4 regions of the Streptomyces sp. NBC_01717 genome follow, and region 2 is predicted to be linked to each of the others. Evidence: riboswitches for the same ligand, from Rfam matches in the RefSeq annotation. Region 2 holds a riboswitch; each other region holds the start of a gene.
What was found. A riboswitch is a leader RNA that binds a small molecule or an ion and turns the genes downstream of it on or off. The one in region 2 is predicted to bind cyclic di-AMP.

Region 1 (4,874 bases), 3.8 Mb from region 2:
GAAACCCGAGGGGCCCGAGCGCGAGCGCGACGAGGACAGCGACGACGTGATCCCCGACGTCGGTCCGGCCGGGGCCGCCATCGGCCCGGTCCGCTTCCACTGCAGATGCTGGTCCGGAATCTCCTCGAGGAACCGCGACGGCGGGTTGTACGAGGGCTGCCCCCACGCACTGCGCATCGCCGCCCGGGTCAGATAGAGCCGCTCACGGGCCCGGGTGATCCCGACATAGGCGAGGCGCCGCTCCTCCTCCAGCTCCTTGACCTGTCCCAGCGCGCGCATGTGCGGGAAGACGCCGTCCTCCATGCCGGTCAGGAACACCACCGGGAATTCGAGGCCCTTCGCGGTGTGCAGTGTCATCAGCGTGATGACACCGGAGCCGTCCGTGTCCTCGTCGGGGATCTGGTCGGAGTCGGCGACGAGCGCGACCTTCTCCAGGAATTCGGCGAGCGTGCCCGCACTCGCGCCTTCCCCTGCGTCGGACTCCCCTCGCTCCTGCTCGAACTCGAGCGCGACGGCCGCGAGTTCCTGAAGGTTCTCGATGCGGGTCTCGTCCTGCGGGTCGGTGGACGCCTGGAGTTCCGCGAGATAGCCGGTCCGCTCCAGGACCGCCTCCAGCACCACTGCGGGGCCCGCGCCCGACTCGACGATCGTGCGCAGCTCCTCCATCAGCGTGTTGAACCGCTTGACGGCATTGGCGGAGCGGGCCGCCATCCCGTACGCCTCGTCGACGCGGCGCAGCGCCTGCGGGAACGTGATCTTCTCGCGCAGCGACAGGGCGTCGATCATCGCCTCGGCGCGGTCGCCGATGCCGCGCTTCGGCACGTTCAGAATGCGGCGCAGCGGGACGGTGTCCTCGGGGTTGGCGAGGACCCGGAGGTAGGCCAGGATGTCCCGGACCTCCTTGCGCTCGTAGAAGCGCACGCCGCCGACGACCTTGTAGGGCAGGCCGACGCGGATGAAGATCTCTTCGAAGACGCGGGACTGCGCGTTCGTCCGGTAGAAGATGGCGACATCGCCCGCCTTGGCGTCGCCCGCGTCGGTCAGCCGATCGATCTCGTCGGCGACGAACTGCGCCTCGTCGTGCTCGGTGTCGGCGACATAGCCGGTGATCCGGGCGCCCTCGCCCGCGTTCGTCCAGAGGTTCTTGGGGCGGCGGCTCTCGTTGCGTTCGATGACCGCGTTGGCCGCGGAGAGGATCGTCTGCGTGGAGCGGTAGTTCTGCTCCAGCAGGATCGTCGTCGCGTTCGGGTAGTCCTCCTCGAACTGGAGGATGTTGCGGATGGTCGCGCCGCGGAAGGCGTAGATCGACTGGTCCGCGTCACCCACGACGCACAGCTCGGCGGGGGCGTCGGCCGGTCCGGCGGGGCCCACCAGTTCGCGTACGAGCGTGTACTGCGCGTGGTTGGTGTCCTGGTACTCGTCGACGAGGACGTGCCGGAAGCGGCGGCGGTAGTGCTCGGCGACATCGGGGAACGCCTGGAGCAGGTGGACCGTCGTCATGATGATGTCGTCGAAGTCCAGTGCGTTGGCCTCGCGCAGCCGGGACTGGTACATCGCGTAGGCCTGGGCGAGCGTCTTCTCGAATCCGTCCGCGGCCTGCCCGGCGAAGGTCTCCTCGTCGATCAGCTCGTTCTTCAGGTTCGAGACCTTCGCCGTGAACGACTTCGGCGGGAAGCGCTTCGGATCGAGGTCCAGATCGCGGCAGACCAGGGCCATCAGCCGCTTGGAGTCGGCGGCGTCGTAGATCGAGAACGACGAGGTGAAGCCGAGCTTCTTCGACTCACGGCGCAGGATCCGTACGCACGCACTGTGGAACGTCATGACCCACATGGCGTTGGCGCGCGGTCCGACGAGCTGCTCGACGCGCTCCTTCATCTCGCCCGCGGCCTTGTTGGTGAAGGTGATCGCCAGGATCTGGCCGGGGTGCACCCCGCGCTCGGCCAGCAGATGGGCGATGCGGTGGGTGAGCACCCGGGTCTTGCCGGAGCCGGCTCCGGCCACGATGAGCAGCGGCGACCCTGCGTGCACGACGGCGGCGCGCTGCTCGGTGTTCAACCCGTCGAGCAGGGCGGCGGCGTCGATGACGGGGCGGTGGGCGCCGTCCCGGTAGTACGCGTCCCTGGACGGCGGGGGCGCGTCGAACACGCCCGCGAAGAGGTCCTCCGGCACCGCTTCGGGTGCGGAGTCCTCGGGGGGCGGCGGGGGCTCTTCCTCCGAGTGCTGGAGGCCGGCCAGGAAGCTGTCGTCAAAGAGGCTGCTCATCGCTTGACGAGTCTAGGCCGCCGCACCGACACCGTGCGGCCGCATGGCGAACCGCACCCGGCGCACGGGCACATACGGAGACCGCGCGCCCACACCGCGTAAGGGAGGAGGGGGCCGCGCGGCCCGCACCCCGGCCCCCGTCGCCAAGGTCACGAAAATGTATCGGGCATATCGAACATCAACCTTCACAGCAGCACCACGGGTTGGCTAGCGTGCTCGGTCGGGCGGCCCGTACCCCCTGAGGCGAACCACGCCGCGCGGGCCCCCACGCCGAATCCGGGCTGCCCTCGCGGGAGTTCGGAGCCGGGGACCCACATGCATCACCGGGGTGAATCGGTCCATATCTCCACATCCGGACCGTAGGGCAGCCTTCCGTTCCGCCCGAACCCGACAGCTAACCCGGTAGGCGGTCCACGGAAGGAGATGCCGGCCTTGGCGTCGCATCGCAAACCGCGCACCCGGGTGCGCTCCACCACGCCCGCCGTCGGGCTCACGACGGCCGCCCTGGCGGGTGTGACCCTGCTCTCCACACAGAGCGCCACGGCCGCCCCGGCCTCGCCGAAGCCCAGCATCGAGGACGTGCAGAAGAAGGTCGACGACCTCTACCGGCAGGCGGGCACCGCGACCCAGCAGTACAACCAGGCGAAGGAGGCCTCCGCCGCGCAGCGGGGCAAGGTCGACGCGCTGCTGGACGACGTCGCGAAGCGTGCCGGCAAGCTGAACGATGCGCGCAGGGCGCTCGGCAACTACGCGGCGGCTCAGTACCGCACCGGCTCCATCGCGCCGAGCGCCACCTTCTTCCTGGCCGACGACCCGCAGTCGTACTTCGACGAGAACCAGCTGATGGCCCGGATGGCGGGCCGACAGCAGAAGGCGGTCACGGACTTCCGTACGCAGCAGGCCGCGGCGTCGAAGAAGCGCGCCGAGGCGGCGAAGAGTCTGGAGACGCTCACCGAGTCGCAGGCCACGCTGCGGACCAGCAAGGAGAACGTCCAGAAGAAGCTGGGCGAGGCCCGCGCGATGCTGTCGAAGCTGACGGCCGAGGAGAAGGCGCGGCTCGCGGCGCTGGAGCGGAAGAAGGAGGCGGAGGCCAAGCGCAAGGCCGAGGAGCTGGCCCGTCAGCAGGCGGCCGCCAAGGCCGAGGCGGACCGTAAGGCCGAGGAGGCCGCGAACCAGGCCGGATCCGGCGGCGACACGGGGACCGGGACCGGATCGGACAGCAGCGCCACCACGAAGGCCGACAAGGTCCTCGCCTTCGCCCGCGCCCAGTTGGGCAAGCCGTACGTCTGGGGTGCGACGGGCCCGTCGTCGTACGACTGCTCGGGGCTGACCCAGGCCGCCTGGAAGGCGGCGGGCGTCGACATACCCCGCACCACCTGGGACCAGGTGAAGATCGGCACGCGGATCGCGACGGCGGATCTGCAGCCGGGCGACCTCGTCTTCTTCTACGACGACATCAGCCACGTCGGCATCTACAAGGGCGACGGCATGATGATCCACGCTCCGAAGCCGGGCGCGAACGTCCGCGAGGAGTCGATCTACTACATGCCGATATACGGCAGCGTGCGGCCCGCGTAGTCGCGGCCCCGGACAGCGACGAGCCCCCGCCGGAAGGATCCGGCGGGGGCTCGCGCCATGAAGGACAGGGACCGACCCGGGCGGCAGCGGCCGGCTCAGGTCCAGAGCGTCGCGATGAAGATGTTGGCGACCGTCAGCCCGCCGACCGCCGCGAAGACGCCCTTCTCGACCTTCTCCTCGTCCCGCTTGACGTACACCAGCGCGAGGATCACGACCAGGACCGCCAGCTTCACACCGATCTTGATGTTGTTGACCGGCTGGTCGTCCGCCTGGTTGAGCCCGACCAGTGCGATGCCGGTGACCAGCATGGTCAGCGCACCGTGGAGCATCGCCGGGACGAAGCGGGCGGTGCCCGCACCCATCGCCTTCATCTGGGTCAGGAAGCCGCCCAGGAGTGCGGCGATACCGATGATGTGCAGCGCGACGAAGACATTGATGAGTACGTCCATGGGGCCGCAGCCTAGCCGGGGCCATAGCACCGCTCTCCGGCGAGGTGGGGGCTCCTTGGTGTTTCACTTACATCTGCACCAATTGCCTGACTCTGGTGCGTTTTCTCCGATCACTTGATGACATCGCCTCGCCAAATTCGGGCAATAGCCGTCATTACGACTCTTCCTCGTGCCCCGGGTTTAGCGTCCCTATCCAGGTGACCGGCTTCTCCGACGCTCCGCACCCGGACGGCGGCCCGGTCACCCCGCCGAAGAGTCCGGCGGCGCGCGGCTCCCCCTGCCGGCGTCGCCGTCGGACCTCCGCGGGCCCGCCGGTAGGCCCCGACGGGCAGTCGACAGCAAGGAGCCCCGCCCCCGTGGCAGCGCATCGGAAACCCAAGCAGCGCCCGTGTACCGGCTCTGCTGCCCGCACCGCAGCCACCCTCGCGTTCGCCGGGGCCGCGACCGCTGCCGCCCTGCCGGGCGCCGCACACGCCGATCCGCAGCTCACCCCCGCCCAGGTCAAGGCCAAGGTGGACCGGCTGTACCACGAGGCGGAGGTCGCCACCGAGCAGTACAACGGCGCGAAGGAGAAGGCGGCCGCCA
Region 2 (4,874 bases):
TCCGTCCAGCGAAGCACGGGTCACCGCACGCGCGTAGTCGGCGGTCTGCAGGAGCCCCGGCACCACCGAGGTCTCCAGCGTGCGGGCGGTTCGGGCCTGGGACTCCAGACTGATGAAGTCCCGGTACTGGGGTGGGATGAGACCGCGGTAGGCGTGCCACCAGCCGGTTCCACCACCGCCCGCCGAGCCCGCGAGCGTCTCAAGGAGCGTCCGTAACTGTGGGTCGTCCAGACCGTAGGCATCCAGCAGCCGACTCACATCGGCCGGTCTCACACCGCTGGTACCGGTCTCGATCCGACTCACCTTCGACTGATGCCAACCGAGCAGCTGTGCCGCGTCGCGACTCGTCAGTCCGGACGTGTGGCGCAGACTCCGCAGCTCCTCCCCGAGCTTGCGGCGGCGCACCGCGGGACCGTGCTGCATACCGGCCTCCCTCCCTCTCGTGCCGAGGGGCCATCTTGCCGCCCATGTGCGGTGTTCGGGGCCCGAGTTCACCGCTTCGAGCGACAGATATATGCATATCTTGGTGGATCGCCGTCATGGAGGGCCGCATCAGTGGCAGTCTGGCGCGAAGCGCATCCCGGGTCGATCGCGAGTCGGTCCGGGCGGGAAAAGGACGGCTCGCCATGGCAGACCATCAAGAAGCAAGCGTCACTCTGCCGAGCGAGCCGCTCTCGGTCTCCTCGGCCCGCAGGTACGTGGCGGAAGTGCTCGCCGACTGGGGTCTCCCCGATGACACGGAGACTGCCGACGCCATCCGGCTCATCGTCTCCGAGCTCACCACCAACGCCGTCCAGCACACCTTCGGTCAGTCGCCCACCTTCACCGTGGACCTGCGGCTGGAGCGGGAGGAGCAACTGCATCTCGGGGTGACGGACAGTCATCCCCGCTGGCCCCAGCGACTGCCCGCCGCCGTGCGGCAGGACAACGGGCGCGGCATGGTGATCATTCGCTGTCTGGCCAAGGAATGCGGCGGACGCCTCACGGTCACGCCGACCGCCGAGGGAGGCAAGACCGTCTGGATCGAGCTCCCCTGGACGCTCCCCGTCCAGACCTGACCGCCGTCCTCGCGGACCCGGACTCAGGTCCGGCCGTCACGTTTCCATCAGCCGGCAGCCGGCAGCCGGCAGTCGGTGGCGTCGCCGGTCGTCGCGACGCACGGTCACTGCCCAGCAGCCCTGCCGAAGCCGCCGCGCAGCAGTGCGCAGAGCGTCGCGGCCGCCCCACTCGCCCGGTCGCCGTGGTGCACCACCGAGATGGTCCGCCGGAAAGCCGCGGGTTCCAGCCGTCGCACGGACAGGGGCGTCGGCGCCATGGCGGCGACCATCTCAGGCACCACCGCCATCCCGATCCCCGCACTGACCAGGGCGCACACCAGCGCATAGCCCGGTGACTCGCACACCACGGCAGGTGTCGCCCCCGCCTCGGCCAGGGCGTTCTCCACCCCCCGGCGGGGCGGATGGGCCGGAGCGCTGCTGATCAGCGGCCGGCCGGCCAGTTCCGTCACCGGCAGTCGCCCCGTTCCCCCGGACAGCATCTGTCCGACCGCCGTGATCAGCAGCAGCTCCTCGACCAGCAGCGGTTCGACGCAGAGGCCGGACGGCAGCGGCACCGCGGACGCCGGCTCGTACGCGTGGGTCAGCGCGAGATCGACCTCGCCCGCGGCCACCGCCGCGATTCCGTCAGGTGGCTCGTAGTCCGCGACGGTCAGTTCCACGTCGGGGTGGGCGCGGCGGAAGGCGCTCAGTACGGGCGGCAGCAGATGGACGCCCGCGGTGGTGAACGTGCCGACCCGGAGGCGTCCGCCGGAGAGCCCGGCGAGCCGGGTCAGTTCGTGCCGGGCCTGGTCCATCTCGTCGAGGACTCGTCGGGCGCGTACGACCAGCAGCTCGCCCGCGGCCGTAAGACGCGCGCCGCGGTGGTGGCGGACCAGCAGCGTGGCGCCCGCCTCCCGCTCCAGCTTGGCGAGCTGCTGGGAGAGCGCGGGAGCGGTGTAGCCGAGCCGGGCGGCGGCGCGCGTGATCGAACCGGCCTCGGCGACCGCCACCAGTGCCGAAAGGCGTGTCGGGTCGAACATTAAGCGTTCCTTTTGGCCCACCCAGAAGATTGCAAGTACATGGTGAAGGCTACCGCGGTCCATGGTGGACCCATGGATGCACAACTGATCGCCTTCATAGGGGTCGCCGCCGGGATGGTGGCACTGCCGGGCGCCGACTTCACCGTGGTCGTACGGAACGCTCTCGCCTCACGCGTGGCCGGGGTGGCGACGGCGCTCGGCGTTGCCGGCGGACTGCTCGTCCACACCGCGCTGGCCGTCGCCGGGCTCGCGGCGGTTCTGGTCACCGTGCCCGCGCTGTTCCGTACCGTGCAGATTCTCGGCGGGGCGTACGTCCTCTATCTCGGGATCAGCGCCCTGCACGCGGCACGGCGCCGGACCACGGACGGGGGCTCGGACGCGGACTCGGGCTCGGACGCGGGGCGGGCCGGTCGGCCTTCCGTGACCGGAGCCCGACGCGCGCTGCGCCAGGGCTTTCTGACCAACGCCCTCAATCCGAAGGCGCCCGTGCTCTTTCTCAGCCTGCTGCCGCAGTTCGTTCCGGACGGGCAGCCGCCCGTGCCCCGGACCCTGCTGCTGGCCACCGTCGTCGTGCTGCTCGCGCTGATCTGGTTCCCGGCCGTGGCACTCCTGGTGGACCGCCTGGGCCGGTGGCTGCGCCGGCCGCGTGCCGCCCGCGCCATCGAGGGCGGCAGCGGCGCGGCGCTCACCGCGCTGGGGCTGGCGTTGGTCACCGGGCCCCTGCTGCACTGACCGGCGGAGGTGACCGGCAGCCCAAAAGGCGGAAGAGGCGGAGGTCAGCGGACCCGTCCGTACCAGACACTCCTCGTCCAGATCTTCTCCAGCCGCACCACGGCGCCGGTCTTCGGCGAGTGCCAGATCCTGCCCCTACCGGCGTAGATCCCCACGTGGAAGACGCTGGGCCCCCAGTGGAAGAAGACCAGATCGCCGCGGCGCCGCTGTGAGGCCGAGATGTGCCGGGTCTTGTTGTACTGCTGCTGGGCGGTGCGGGGGAGCTTCTTGCCCACCCTTTTGAACGCGTACATCGTCAGACCCGAACAGTCGAAGCGGTGGGGACCCGTGGCCCCGTACCGGTACGGCGATCCCTTCTTCGACGCGGCGATGTTGAGCGCCTTCGCCGAACGAGCCACGGCCTGGGCTTCGGCCACACTGCCGGGGGCGATCACGGAGCCGCCGACGGCGGCGAGCGTCAGAACCGTGGCGGTGCCGGCCCGGGTGAGCAGAGACGGGACATGAACCTGCGCACTCATGCGCAACCCTTCGTCAGCCGCCTGTGAAGGATGACCTGTCGGGTTCGGGCTGGCGAAGTTGCCCGGCCGCATTCGGCGGCTTCACCCCGAGGGTCGACCGGATGTCCGGTCGACCCGTTGTGCTCGGGTCCTCCACTCCTGCCGATCCACTTCTGTCGACCAGGCATCCGGGCGGCGGCAGGACTCGGCGTCCACCCGGACCGCCCCGCCGCGGTGGCGGGGGCTTGTCGTCCCACGGATCTTGACTCACCGAGTGCCGGATTTCCTAGGATTGGTAGCGATATGGAAGATTAGTCGTGATTGATCCGTACGGGTGGGTACGGTAGTTCTGTGAACCCGGCGGATCGCCCCGACCGGTCCCGTACCAGCGGCGGAAGAGCAGAGTCCGTTCACCGGTCACGCCGGAGGCGCAAGTTGAATAATCCCTCGCGCGGGGGATCTCCTACGCCGAACGAGCGAGGAATTTTGATCAGGCCGCCGGGCGTGTCGCGGAAGGGAGTTGATCAACTCGTCTGGGCAGGGGGCACGGTGACCCGCCGGGCCCGCCGCTCCCCGTCCAACACGCGGAGCGCCCGCGCCAAGGTGGCGGCGTGGATCTGCCCTTCACCGCGCTCGTGCATCAACGCGAGTGCGTTCCGCAGGCCGACGGCCCGAGAGGCGAGTGCCTGCGCCGCGCGCAGCGCGCCGTAGGTGTCGCTGCCGTGGGCGGGGTTGATCCGCCCCAACTGGTCGAGCACTTCCAGGTAACAGTCGATGAACTCGCCCTCGGCGCGCGTCAGTGCGGGCAACGGCGGGAACTCCGGTGGCTGCATCGGGTGTTCACCTCGCACCGTTCGGCGGGAGCGAGGTCTTGCGGTTCTCCAGTACGTGGTCCACCAGGCCGTACGCCTTGGCGCCCGGGGCGTCGAGGATGAGATCGCGCTCGATGTCCGCGGCGATCCGCTCGGCAGCTCGGCCGGTGTGACGGGCCAGCAGGAGGGTGAGCTGCTCACGGACGCGGATCAGTTCCCGTGCCTCGATCTCGAGATCGGACGGCTGGCCCTGCAGCGGCTCGGGAAGCGCGGGCTGCTGCACGACGACCCTGGCCCCGGGGAGGGCGTGCCGCCGGCCGGGGGCACCCGCGGCGAGCAGCAGGGCCGCGCTGGAACCGGCCTGTCCGAGGCAGAAGGTCTCCATCTCGCAGGTGAGGTACTCCATCGTGTCGTAGATCGCTGCCATGGCGTCGAACGAGCCGCCGGGGGAGTTGATGTAGAGGGAGATGGGGCGGTCGGGTGCCGCGTGTTCCAGGTACATGAACTGCGCGATCAGGTCGGTGGCGGCGGTGTCGTCGACCGGGGTGCCGAGGAAGACGATCCGTTCGGCGAGCAGCTTCGAGTACGGGTCGAGGGTGCGGGTCCCGTCGGTCGTGCGCTCGGTGAACTCGGGCAGTACGTAACGGGCGGCAGGGCGGAACATGATGAAGCCTCTCCTCCGGTGTCTGCGTCTGCGTGCGGCCTGCATCAGCGTCTGTAAAAAATGTACAGGACGTACAGAAGGTTATGATGGGG
Region 3 (4,874 bases), 500 kb from region 2:
GAGTACGCACGCCATGTCGGACACGCCGACCTCATCCGCGAATCCATCGACGGGCTCGTCGGGGAGGACCCGCCACGATGAGACCGACACTCTCGGACAGGCCGGTTCCGGTAGCGGCGGGGCGGTGATGATGCCAGGCATGGCCCAGCCGATCCCGGATGATCAGCTCGCGATCGTCCCCGCCGAAGAAGCATCGTGGGACGACCTGCAGACGATCTTCGGCACCACGGACTATCCGTCCATGTGCCAGTGCCAGCGCTTCAAGATCACGGGCTCCCAGTGGGGTTCGGTCCCCCTGGCCGAACGGGCCGAGCGCCTGCGTGAGCAGACCGGTTGCGGAAATGCCGGTGCGCCTTCGACAAGCGGTCTCGTCGCCTATCTGGACGACGAGCCGGTCGGATGGTGCGCGATCGAGCCCCGGACGTCCTACCCCCGCCTGCTCCGCGCCCGCGTCCCCTGGACCGGACGGCAGGAGGACAGGACCGACGACAGCGTCTGGGCCGTGACCTGTTTCGTCACCCGCAAGGGCTTCCGTCTGCGCGGCATCACGTACGCACTCGCGCGCGCCACGATCGGCTTCGCGCGCGACCGCGGGGCCCGCGCGGTCGAGGGCTACCCGATGATCACGCGGCCAGGGGTGGAAATCACCTGGGGCGAACTCCACGTCGGCAGCCGTGACGTCTTCGCCGACGCAGGGTTCGTCGAGGTGAGCAGGCCCACACCCAGGCGGGCCGTCATGCGGATCGACTTCTGATCGTCGCCCCGCGCCCCTGCTGATCGCGGCGGTCGACATGTGAATCCATCGAGCAGAGACAGGAACGGGTGGCGAGGCCCCCTCGGACCCTCGCCACCCGTCACTCCTGAACCGGTATCAACGCAACCGGGCGTCAGTACGCCCCGAACACGTTGTCGATCGAACCGTACTTGGCGGCGGCGTAGTTGCACGCAGCCGTGATGTTGGCGACCGGGTCGTAGGGGTCCATCGACGTGCCGGACACGTGGTAGGCCTTGAACGTGGGGTCGATGACCTGCAGGAGCCCCTTGGACGGCGTGCCCTTGGCGGCGTTCGAGTCCCAGTTGTTGATGGCCTTGGGGTTGCCCGAGGACTCGCGCATGATGTTGCGGTGGATGCCGTCGTAGCTGCCGGGGATGCCGTGCTGCGCCATGACAGCCAGCGACTCCTTGATCCAGCCGTCGAGGTCGTTCGTGTACGTCGTGGGCTTCGCGGCGGCGGGAGTGGCACTGCTCGCGGCGGGCTTGGACTCGACAGCCGGGGTCTCAGCCTTGGCACCGAGGGTCAGCTTCATGCCCGGGCTGATCAGGGCGGGGTTGGCTCCGATGACCTCGCGATTGTCCTGGTACAGCTGCTGCCAGCCACCACTCACGGAATGTCCAGTGGCGATCTTGTAAAGAGTGTCACCGGCTATCACGGAATAGACGGAGGGCGTGGCCTTCACAGCGGAAATTCCCTTGGCCGGGGCCACAGCGGGCGCCACAGTCTTTGTGACGGTGGCGACGGACTGTGCCGGCGCTGCCGAAGCAGTGGTCGCACCGATCACAGGAAGTGCGAGAGCGGCTCCGCCCGCGGTCACGGCGATGAAACCGCGACTCAGCGAACTGGACTTACGACGACGGTGGTTACCCGTTGCGGGCATGATGCATTCCTCTCCGTCGCCTACGAGGTGAGCTGTCGGGTTCAGGCTGGAGTTGCCTGGCCGTATGGGAATACGGCTTCACCCCTAGCCGTTCCGGATACCGGATCGGCTGCTTACCTGGGTCCCCCGCTCCTGCCGTACGTGGGTGGTCGGATTCCCGGACGGCGGCAGGATTCGGCGTTCCATCCGGATTGACGGTGACCGTAAGCGAGAAACTCCGACCTGAACAAGCCCCCACTTTTCGATCACAATTCATTTACAAGATCGAGTCGGGGAATTATCCGCAATCCACACCCGCCCGCGAAGCCAACTTTCTTTGCGGGGAAGGGAACCGAGCGGTACGCCGTTGCGTCCGCGGGCCGGGAAAGTGACTCTCACCACTCGGCCCGAAATGGGCGATTTGCCCGGCAGGCAGGACCTCGACCTGTGCGGATCATGCATTCACTGGCAAAGCGAGCAATTCCTATTCATTGCCAGAATTCCGACATTTAAGACATCTATGGGCGGGCGACCGTCCATCGACTCGTCGGGACGGGCGTCCCCCCGCGGGAGGCGACAGCTGATGCGGCAGCGCGTCACGCGCTCCACCGGCTGCGGCACACGAGCGGCCGCGCACCGGCCGGGGCGCGCAGGCTCACGCGAACGACGGTCCCGATGGGCGCAGGAGGTGCCGTACGCCCCATCGGCATGGCTGTCACGGTGCGCAAACGCCCTACCCGCCCGCCGGGGCCGTCCGGCAGCACGAGAGAAGTGATGGCCATGGGGAGCCCGGGGTGCTGATCATCGTGTCGCTGCGTCGCTCTCGCCGCGCGACCATCGCCCGGTCACCGGCTTGCCGCACACCAGCCGTCCGGACGAGGCGCATCGTGATCACCATCGCTGAGCCGGCGGTCGAGGAGCTCCGGCCGGATGAACCCGACGCGGCCTTCGAAGGCTGCCGGATCGACCTTCTTCAGCTTCTCGGCAATGCGGGAGCACACCGCAAGATCCTTCTCTTCGCCCCTTCGGACGAGTACTCCTCGGGCCCGCCCGGTTCGCGGAGGAATTCGGAATCGGTCGCACGACAGGCCGGAGCAATGCAGCGAGGCCTCTGCTCGGCGATGCGGGACAGCCTTCGACGGCAGTCAGTGCCTCGGCTGATCATGCGAATCCGTCCTCATCCTGCGCGTCGAAACCGGCAGTGCGCACGCCTGCTCCGGATGCAATACGGTAACGCCCCACTTTCCGCCTTGCGTTGGCGTTGATCCAGCGACCGCTGGAAGAAGGGGAAGTGCCACGGAGTCGAGAGGCAAGCATTCCACCCTTCGATTCCTTCCACCACAACCCTGTCCAACTCCATCCATTCATCAGAGGAGACGCCGTGTTGAAGCAAACCCTGCAAGTCGGCATGCGCTCGCGTGCACCCCTTGGCGCCTGGTGTGTTCCCACGTTGCGCGGCCCTCGTAATCGATTCGATCCGGCAAGAATTACGTCGCGTATCAGGTGCGTCGTGACGGAGTCGGGGCAAGGTCTATTCCGAACCGATTGAATCAGCCGATGTCACCTGAATCCCGATCAGCTGCCCTCCAGATCCACCATGTTCACCACATGAACGGGAAGTTGTACCGGTTGCGGACACAGGGCCTCGGCGTGAAGCCGGTTCGACCGCTTTCTGATCATGGAATGTCCAGGATGTGCAGCGGCCGGGTGGCGTCGCGGGTGTTCCTTCTGAGGGCGGCGGCGATGCCGTGGCGGCCGGTAAGGAGAAGGGCTCCGATGACGAGGTTGCGCCAGGTAGCCATGGCGCGGGGCCCGTTGCCCGTCCGGAGCTGTGAGGCGTCCTCGGCGAAGGTGGTGTCTCTGACGTGGTGCAGTGCCGTGAACCCACTCATTCGCTTTCACGCCGAGGCCCTGGAGCCGGGCTTTCCGCCACGCCGTCAGGGGCGGCTCGATCAGGGTCCATCGGGCGTCGGACAGAAGCGAGCGAAACGGACTGCAGGGCCTGCACGGCAGGAGGCGACGAAGTTCGCGTACTCCCCGAACCTGAGCAAGAAGGACAATGAGCAAAGCCGCCTTCTGGAACTTACCTGCGCAAACGCCCTCTCAGGTCGGTGTCGCTTCTTCAGTTGACCTGTCCATGAACGCTGGGGACTCCTGCATACTCATGCTCCCAGCGATCTTGCTCGGGACAAATTGGGGAGGGGCACAATGCCGCCGACGAACGTACACAACAGGCGAAGACCCCGATGGCGAAGTGGGCAACGGGCCGCCGCCGCCATGTTGGTGCTGACCCTCACCGGTGGCTTCGCAGCAGCGGCCAACTACGAAGCACAGGCGGACACCGAGCCAGTGTCAGCGTCGGCCGTGCCGCCGGCGCCCGACCTCGGGCCGGCCGAGGCCGCCAATGAGTCCGAGGCCCGGATTCTGTTTACCGACATCAAGCTGGCCGAGGACGCACTGCCCGGCCTGGTGAAGAAGTATTGACCCGCGCACTGCGCTGCGCCGGGGTCACACTCGCAGCCCTGGCCACGCTCACTGCTTGCGGTGGGCGTCCGGAACCGTGCCCAGCGCTCGACCTCATCCCGACGGTTGGCGTGTCCTGGCGGGCCGAATCCCTGCCCTACGACACGGCCACCACGTACCGGTTGTGCGCCGCAAAACACTGCACGACGGGTGCACTGCGGGTGTACGGCGACCAGGTGCACGTCTCGGTGGATCTCCCGAAGAGCTTCAACGACCGGACACCACGTGTGACACTTCGGCTGTCGGACGATTCGGGCACGCCAATCCTGAACGCCTCACACACAATCACTCTGAAACAGGCCGAAGACGGCTGCGACCAAGCCCTGACCGGGGCGTTGCAACTCACCACAGACGGTAAGTTGAAGGACGTGCGCTGAACCATGCCGGGCGGGGGCGAAGTCCCCGCCCGGCAACCAGCGACACCCCCCCTGATTTCGCTCAGCCGAGAAGCCTGTGACGCTGCTCGTCCAAGACCATCGTTGGGCACGGGCCAGGAAGAAGGACCTCCGCTGAAGGTCGTCCAGGGCAGGCGGACAGGAGTACAGCTCCGGCCCACCGCCACGCCTTGGCACCCCGGCCCGGCCGCCCTCGGATCCGAACGACGTAGGCCTTCCGCCGAGGATCCGGATGCCTGATGATCTCTTTCCATGCGCATGCCAACGATTCACCGAAGATTCCGCCATCGGGCCTTGCTCTGGGCCGTCGCCGCGAGCCTGA
Region 4 (4,874 bases), 2.8 Mb from region 2:
GCAGATCGGTACATCGGGCTTCGCGTCGGTGACGGCCGCGACGTTCTTCGTACGCGTCGTGATGACGCCGTTCGCGCATCCGCTATTCACTGTGCTGACCGGCCTGGGTTTCGGATTCGCGGCGCTCTGCGCACGTCGCCACCGCATCCGCCGGATCCTGCTGCCCCTGCTCGGGCTGATCCTCGCGATGGGCATGCACGCCCTGTGGAACGGCTCGGGATCGTTCGGTCCGTACGGCTTCTATGTCGTGTACGGGGTGTTCATGGTCCCGGTCTTCGGGCTGGTCACCTGGCTGGTGATCTGGTCGCGCCAACGGGAGTTGCGGACACTGGCCACCGAGCTGCCCGCCTATGCGGCAGCCGGCTGGCTCACCCCGGCCGAGCCGCTCGCGCTCTCCTCGATGCGGGCCCGCGGCATGGCCCGGGACATGGCACGCCACCAGCACGCGCGTGCGAACGGAAGCGCGAGTGTCCACGGAAGTGCGACTGCATACAGCACCTCGTACGCAGTGCCGTACACAAGCCCCGGCTACGGCTACCCCGCGCCCGGCCCGCCACCGGTCCACTCGCCGGCGTACGGCGGCAGCCGGGTCGTGGCTCAGGTCCGTCGTCATGCCAAGGCGCAGGCCAAGGCGCGGGGCAGAGCGGCCGCCCGCGCGGTCGCCGAGTACGAGTCGTTCGCGACGTCGCTGGCGTTCCTGCGCCACCGGGCCCGCCGCGGGGCCGCGGACCCGGACTTCGTGGCGCGCGAGCTGGAGCTGCTGCACCATCTCTGGCAGCGCAGGGAGGTGGCCGGACCCGCGCTGACCTACGCGGCGCAGGCGACTGGCCGCCTGCGCCCCCGGTACATACCTACGGGGCCGGCCCCGTACCCGCAGTACGGCGGCTACCGCCCGAACCCGTAGCTGCCACCCCACGCCCAGCAGCCGTATGCCCGGCCGCCGTACGGCAGCGTCCCGCCCCCGCGCTCCCGGTGAGGGCTCAGGCCGACGCCTCGGTGAGCTCCGCCAGTTCCTGTTCGGTCAGCTGAAGGTCGGCCACGGCCACCAGTGCGGGCACCTGCTCGACCGTACGGGCCGAGGCGATCGGCGCGGCGACGGTCGGACGGGCGGCGAGCCAGGACAGGGCGACGGTCGCGACCTCGGCGCCGCGCTCCTTGGCGACCTTGTCGAGTGCGGCCAGGACCTTCTGACCGCGCTCCGACGCCAGGTACTGGCCGGCCTTCTCGGCCCGCGCGCTCTCCACCGACGCACCCGGACGGTACTTGCCGGTGAGGAAGCCCGAGGCCAGGGCGAAGTACGGGACGGCGGCGAGCCCGGCGCGGGCGGCCGTCTCCTGGAGCTCGCCCTCGTACGTGTCGCGGGAGACGAGGTTGTAGTGCGGCTGCAGGGCGACGTAACGTGCGAGCCCCTCGCGCTCGGAGAAGTCCAGAGACGCCTGGAGCCGCTCCGGGCTGATGTTGGAGGCGGCGATCTCGCGCACCTTGCCGTCCTTCACCAGCTGGTCGAGGGCGGTGATGATCTCCTCGACCGGGACGGTCTCGTCGTCGAAGTGCGTGTAGTAGAGGTCGATGTGGTCGGTGCCCAGCCGGCGCAGCGACTCCTCGGCCGCGGCCTTGATGGTGGCGGCGGAGAGCCCCTTGTACGCGGGGTGGGCGCCGACCTTGGTGGCGACGACGATGTCGGAGCGGTTGGAGCGTGCGGCGAGCCACTTGCCGATGACCGTCTCCGACTCGCCGCCCTCGTTGCCGGGGATCCACGCGGAGTACGCGTCGGCGGTGTCCAGGAAGTTGCCACCCGCCGCGACGTACGCGTCGAGTACGGCGAACGACTGCGCCTCGTCGGCGGTCCAGCCGAAGACGTTGCCACCGAGCGCGAGCGGGAAGACCTGGAGGTCGGAAGAGCCGAGCTTACGAAGAGAAGTCATGAATGGATCAACGGACTCCGCCGCGGCCGCTATTCCGTACCGGGGGATGAAAGGGGATCCGCACGGGCATCCGCACGGGCGTCGGCACCGGCGTCGCAAGGACCGGGGACAGCAGACCGGCAGCCCTGACGTCGGGGGGGAGCGTCAGGACTGCCGGGTTCGCGGGGCCGGAGAACCGGCGCGGGCTCAGACGGTGAGGCCCTTGTCGCGCAGCCAGGTCATCGGGTCGATGCCGGTGCCGTCCGGGGTGTGGACCTCCAGGTGGAGGTGGGGTCCGGTCACGTTGCCGGTGGCTCCGACACGGCCGATGGTGTCACCCGTGGTGACCTTCTGGCCGACGCTGACGTCGATCGACGACTGGTGGCAGAACCACAGCTCCGTACCGTCCTCGAGCTCCAGGACCGTGCGGTAGCCGTACGAACCGGACCAGCCCGCCGACTTGACGGTGGCGCTGTGGACGGCCTTGATCGGGGTGCCGGTCGGCGCCGCGAAGTCGAGGCCGGTGTGGTAACCGGAGGACCACATCGAACCGGCTTCACCGAAGGTCGAGGTGATCGTGTACGAGGAGGTGGGGATGGCGTAGGAGGCGGCGAGCTTGGCAAGCCGTGCGGCCTCGGCCTTCGCCTTCGCCGCTTCCTCCGCCTTCTTCTTCTCGGCGGCGGCCTTGGCCTCTGCGACGTCCTGCTTCGCCTTGGCCTCGGCGGCGGCCTTCTCCGCGGCGGCCTTCTCCTCGGCGGCCTTGATCTCCGCTTCGGCGGCGTTCTGCTGCTGCTCGGCCTGCTGGAGGATGCGGGCTCGCAGCGCCTCACCGGCGTCGGTGGTGCCCTGCTCGGCCTCGGCGGTGGTGATGCCGGCACTGGTGAGCGGGGCGGTGGCAGCCGCGGACTTCGCCTGGTCGGTGGCGGACTCGTCGGAGAACAGGGCGCCCACGCCGGGAAGGGACTTGGCGTCGGGGAGGTTGTCCGCGAGAGAGTCGGGAAGGGAGATGGAGACCGGCGGCTTGCTCTGCGCGGTGGCCATGCCACCCGCGCCCACGGCCGCGATGACGCCGACTCCGAGCACCGTGGAGCTGCGGGCGAGCCCGTTGCGCTGCTTGACGACGCGGTGCCTGCCGCGCACGGGGCGGACGGACTCCTCGGTGGGGTTCCATTCCTCCCACGCCCGGTCGGTCTCACCGAAACCGTCGGTCGCGAATTCAGTGGTGAACTCGGCGCCGAAATCGGTTCTCTGCTCGGTTCCGTACTCGGTCGTGAAGTCGGAGCCGAACCGGGAGGGGGCTTCGGGGGCAGGCTTGTTGGACGCCACGGGGGCGCACTCCTTTCCTTCCTTCTCGCCTACCGGGTTAGCTGACGGGTTCGGAGCAGGAAGGTCTCCTACGGATCCCTCTGCCTCTCACGAGACACAGGTGTCCGATTCACCCCATGTAGGTGGTTCCCCGGTTCCCTTACGGAATTCGGCGCTCGCGCACGGTGCCGCCACTGACGACGGCTGGGACAACCGCGCTGCGTTATCGAACGTTAATAGACGGACGGGTCCGATTCCAAGCCGTTCCCACTGATCGTTAACGCCCTTGGCCTGGACTTTACGGGACACAATCGGGCGGAAACGGGCGAGTTGATCGCCACTCAGCCACTACCCGGTTTCTGACGTTGCGTCAAATGTTATGCGGAGCGAGGCCTTTCGATTACGCACGGTGGCATCGCCCTGCGAAGCCCCTTCACCGACTCAGCCCTTCCTCACTCGCATCCCGGCCCACGATCTTCACAGTTCTGCGCCGCTTCGGCTGCCCCTGCGCGGGACGTGCGACCGCGAGCAGCGCCATGTCGTCGGTGGATCTGCCGCCGGTGTGCAGCCGTACGTCGTCGGCCAGCGCGGACAGCAGCTCCTCGGGCCCGGGAAAGATCCGCCCGCGCAGCCGGGCCGCCGGATCGTAGAAGACCCCTTGGGCGTCGCGCGCCTCGGAGAGTCCGTCCGTGTACGCGAGCAGCGTCATCCCGGTGGCCAGCTCCCATACGTCGGCCCGGTCCGTCCACACCCCCAGGTCCATGCCGAGCGGCAGCGCGGGCACCGTCGGGAACAACACCTCCAGCGAACCGTCGGGGTGGAGCAGCAGCGGCTCGGGGTGGCCGCGGTTGACGATCCGCACCTCGGCCGCACCAGGCGGAATCTCGGCGAGCACGGCGGTGACGAACCCCTCGACCGGATCGATCCCGCCCTGCCTCGCCCCCTCCCGCGCCAGCGCCCGCTCCAGCCTCCGCGCCACGCCCTCCAGCGAATCCTCCTGCTCGGCGGCCTCCCGGAACGCGCCGATGACCACCGCCACCGTCCCGACCGCTTCGAGCCCCTTGCCCCGCACGTCCCCGACCACGAGCCGTACTCCGTACGAGCTCTCCGCCACGGCGAACAGGTCACCACCGACGAATTCGTCCGCCTGGGCAGCCTCGTACCGCGCGGCGACATGGAGTCCCCCGATCCGCTCGGACGGCGTCGGCAGCACGGCCCGCATGGCGGTCTCCGCGATGACCCGCGCCGAAGCCAGCTGCTCGTTGCCGCGGCGTACGACCTGGTTGATGACGACGGCGAGGCCCGAGACCGTGATCACGGTGGAGAGCTCGATGGACGGCACGATGTGCAGCAGAGTGCCGCTGGACAACCTCAGCGCGAGGATCGAGAAAATCGCGGCGACGCCGGTAAGGACGGTGTTGGTCAGCGAGAAGAACGGTGCGGCGATCAACGGAGCGGCCACGAACATCGGGACGGCGGTGAAGGGCGGTGGGCTGAGGTAGTCGAACACGAGCCCACCGACGATCATCAGAAACGGCAGCGCACGCACGAACCACCAGGCCCAGCCGCGCACCACGGCACGCCCCCTGGCACGCCCCCGGGCCCGCCCCCCGCGCAGCTCCTTCGCCATCCCCACCTGTGGTCTCCTGCCCGGCGCGCCCTGTG

Region 1: linked by a shared signal. The riboswitch ahead of OHB49_RS17800 (C40 family peptidase) and the one ahead of OHB49_RS35275 (C40 family peptidase) in region 2 are both predicted to bind cyclic di-AMP.
Region 3: linked by a shared signal. The riboswitch ahead of OHB49_RS37510 (transglycosylase SLT domain-containing protein) and the one ahead of OHB49_RS35275 (C40 family peptidase) in region 2 are both predicted to bind cyclic di-AMP.
Region 4: linked by a shared signal. The riboswitch ahead of OHB49_RS22720 (M23 family metallopeptidase) and the one ahead of OHB49_RS35275 (C40 family peptidase) in region 2 are both predicted to bind cyclic di-AMP.

The regions. Positions count from the first base shown of each region.
Region 1 is NZ_CP109178.1:3,969,858-3,974,731, forward strand. It holds gene pcrA (DNA helicase PcrA) at 1-2,262, opposite strand, end outside; cyclic di-AMP (ydaO/yuaA leader) riboswitch at 2,521-2,687, shown strand; gene OHB49_RS17800 (C40 family peptidase) at 2,695-3,840, shown strand; gene OHB49_RS17805 (hypothetical protein) at 3,936-4,289, opposite strand; gene OHB49_RS17810 (C40 family peptidase) at 4,646-4,874, shown strand, end outside.
Region 2 is NZ_CP109178.1:7,780,173-7,785,046, forward strand. It holds gene OHB49_RS35255 (helix-turn-helix domain-containing protein) at 1-423, opposite strand, end outside; gene OHB49_RS35260 (ATP-binding protein) at 627-1,058, shown strand; gene OHB49_RS35265 (LysR family transcriptional regulator) at 1,163-2,077, opposite strand; gene OHB49_RS35270 (LysE family translocator) at 2,150-2,809, shown strand; gene OHB49_RS35275 (C40 family peptidase) at 2,854-3,327, opposite strand; cyclic di-AMP (ydaO/yuaA leader) riboswitch at 3,331-3,503, opposite strand; gene OHB49_RS35280 (hypothetical protein) at 3,831-4,139, opposite strand; gene OHB49_RS35285 (ATP-dependent Clp protease proteolytic subunit) at 4,147-4,782, opposite strand.
Region 3 is NZ_CP109178.1:8,284,625-8,289,498, reverse strand. It holds gene OHB49_RS37520 (DinB family protein) at 1-81, shown strand, start outside; gene OHB49_RS37515 (GNAT family N-acetyltransferase) at 140-754, shown strand; gene OHB49_RS37510 (transglycosylase SLT domain-containing protein) at 888-1,655, opposite strand; cyclic di-AMP (ydaO/yuaA leader) riboswitch at 1,658-1,845, opposite strand; gene OHB49_RS37505 (hypothetical protein) at 2,480-2,635, opposite strand; gene OHB49_RS37500 (hypothetical protein) at 3,311-3,526, opposite strand; gene OHB49_RS37490 (hypothetical protein) at 3,918-4,118, shown strand; gene OHB49_RS37485 (hypothetical protein) at 4,115-4,534, shown strand; gene dacB (D-alanyl-D-alanine carboxypeptidase/D-alanyl-D-alanine endopeptidase) at 4,805-4,874, shown strand, end outside.
Region 4 is NZ_CP109178.1:5,012,035-5,016,908, reverse strand. It holds gene OHB49_RS22730 (PrsW family intramembrane metalloprotease) at 1-904, shown strand, start outside; gene OHB49_RS22725 (aldo/keto reductase) at 981-1,925, opposite strand; gene OHB49_RS22720 (M23 family metallopeptidase) at 2,112-3,230, opposite strand; cyclic di-AMP (ydaO/yuaA leader) riboswitch at 3,242-3,394, opposite strand; gene OHB49_RS22715 (PP2C family protein-serine/threonine phosphatase) at 3,643-4,839, opposite strand.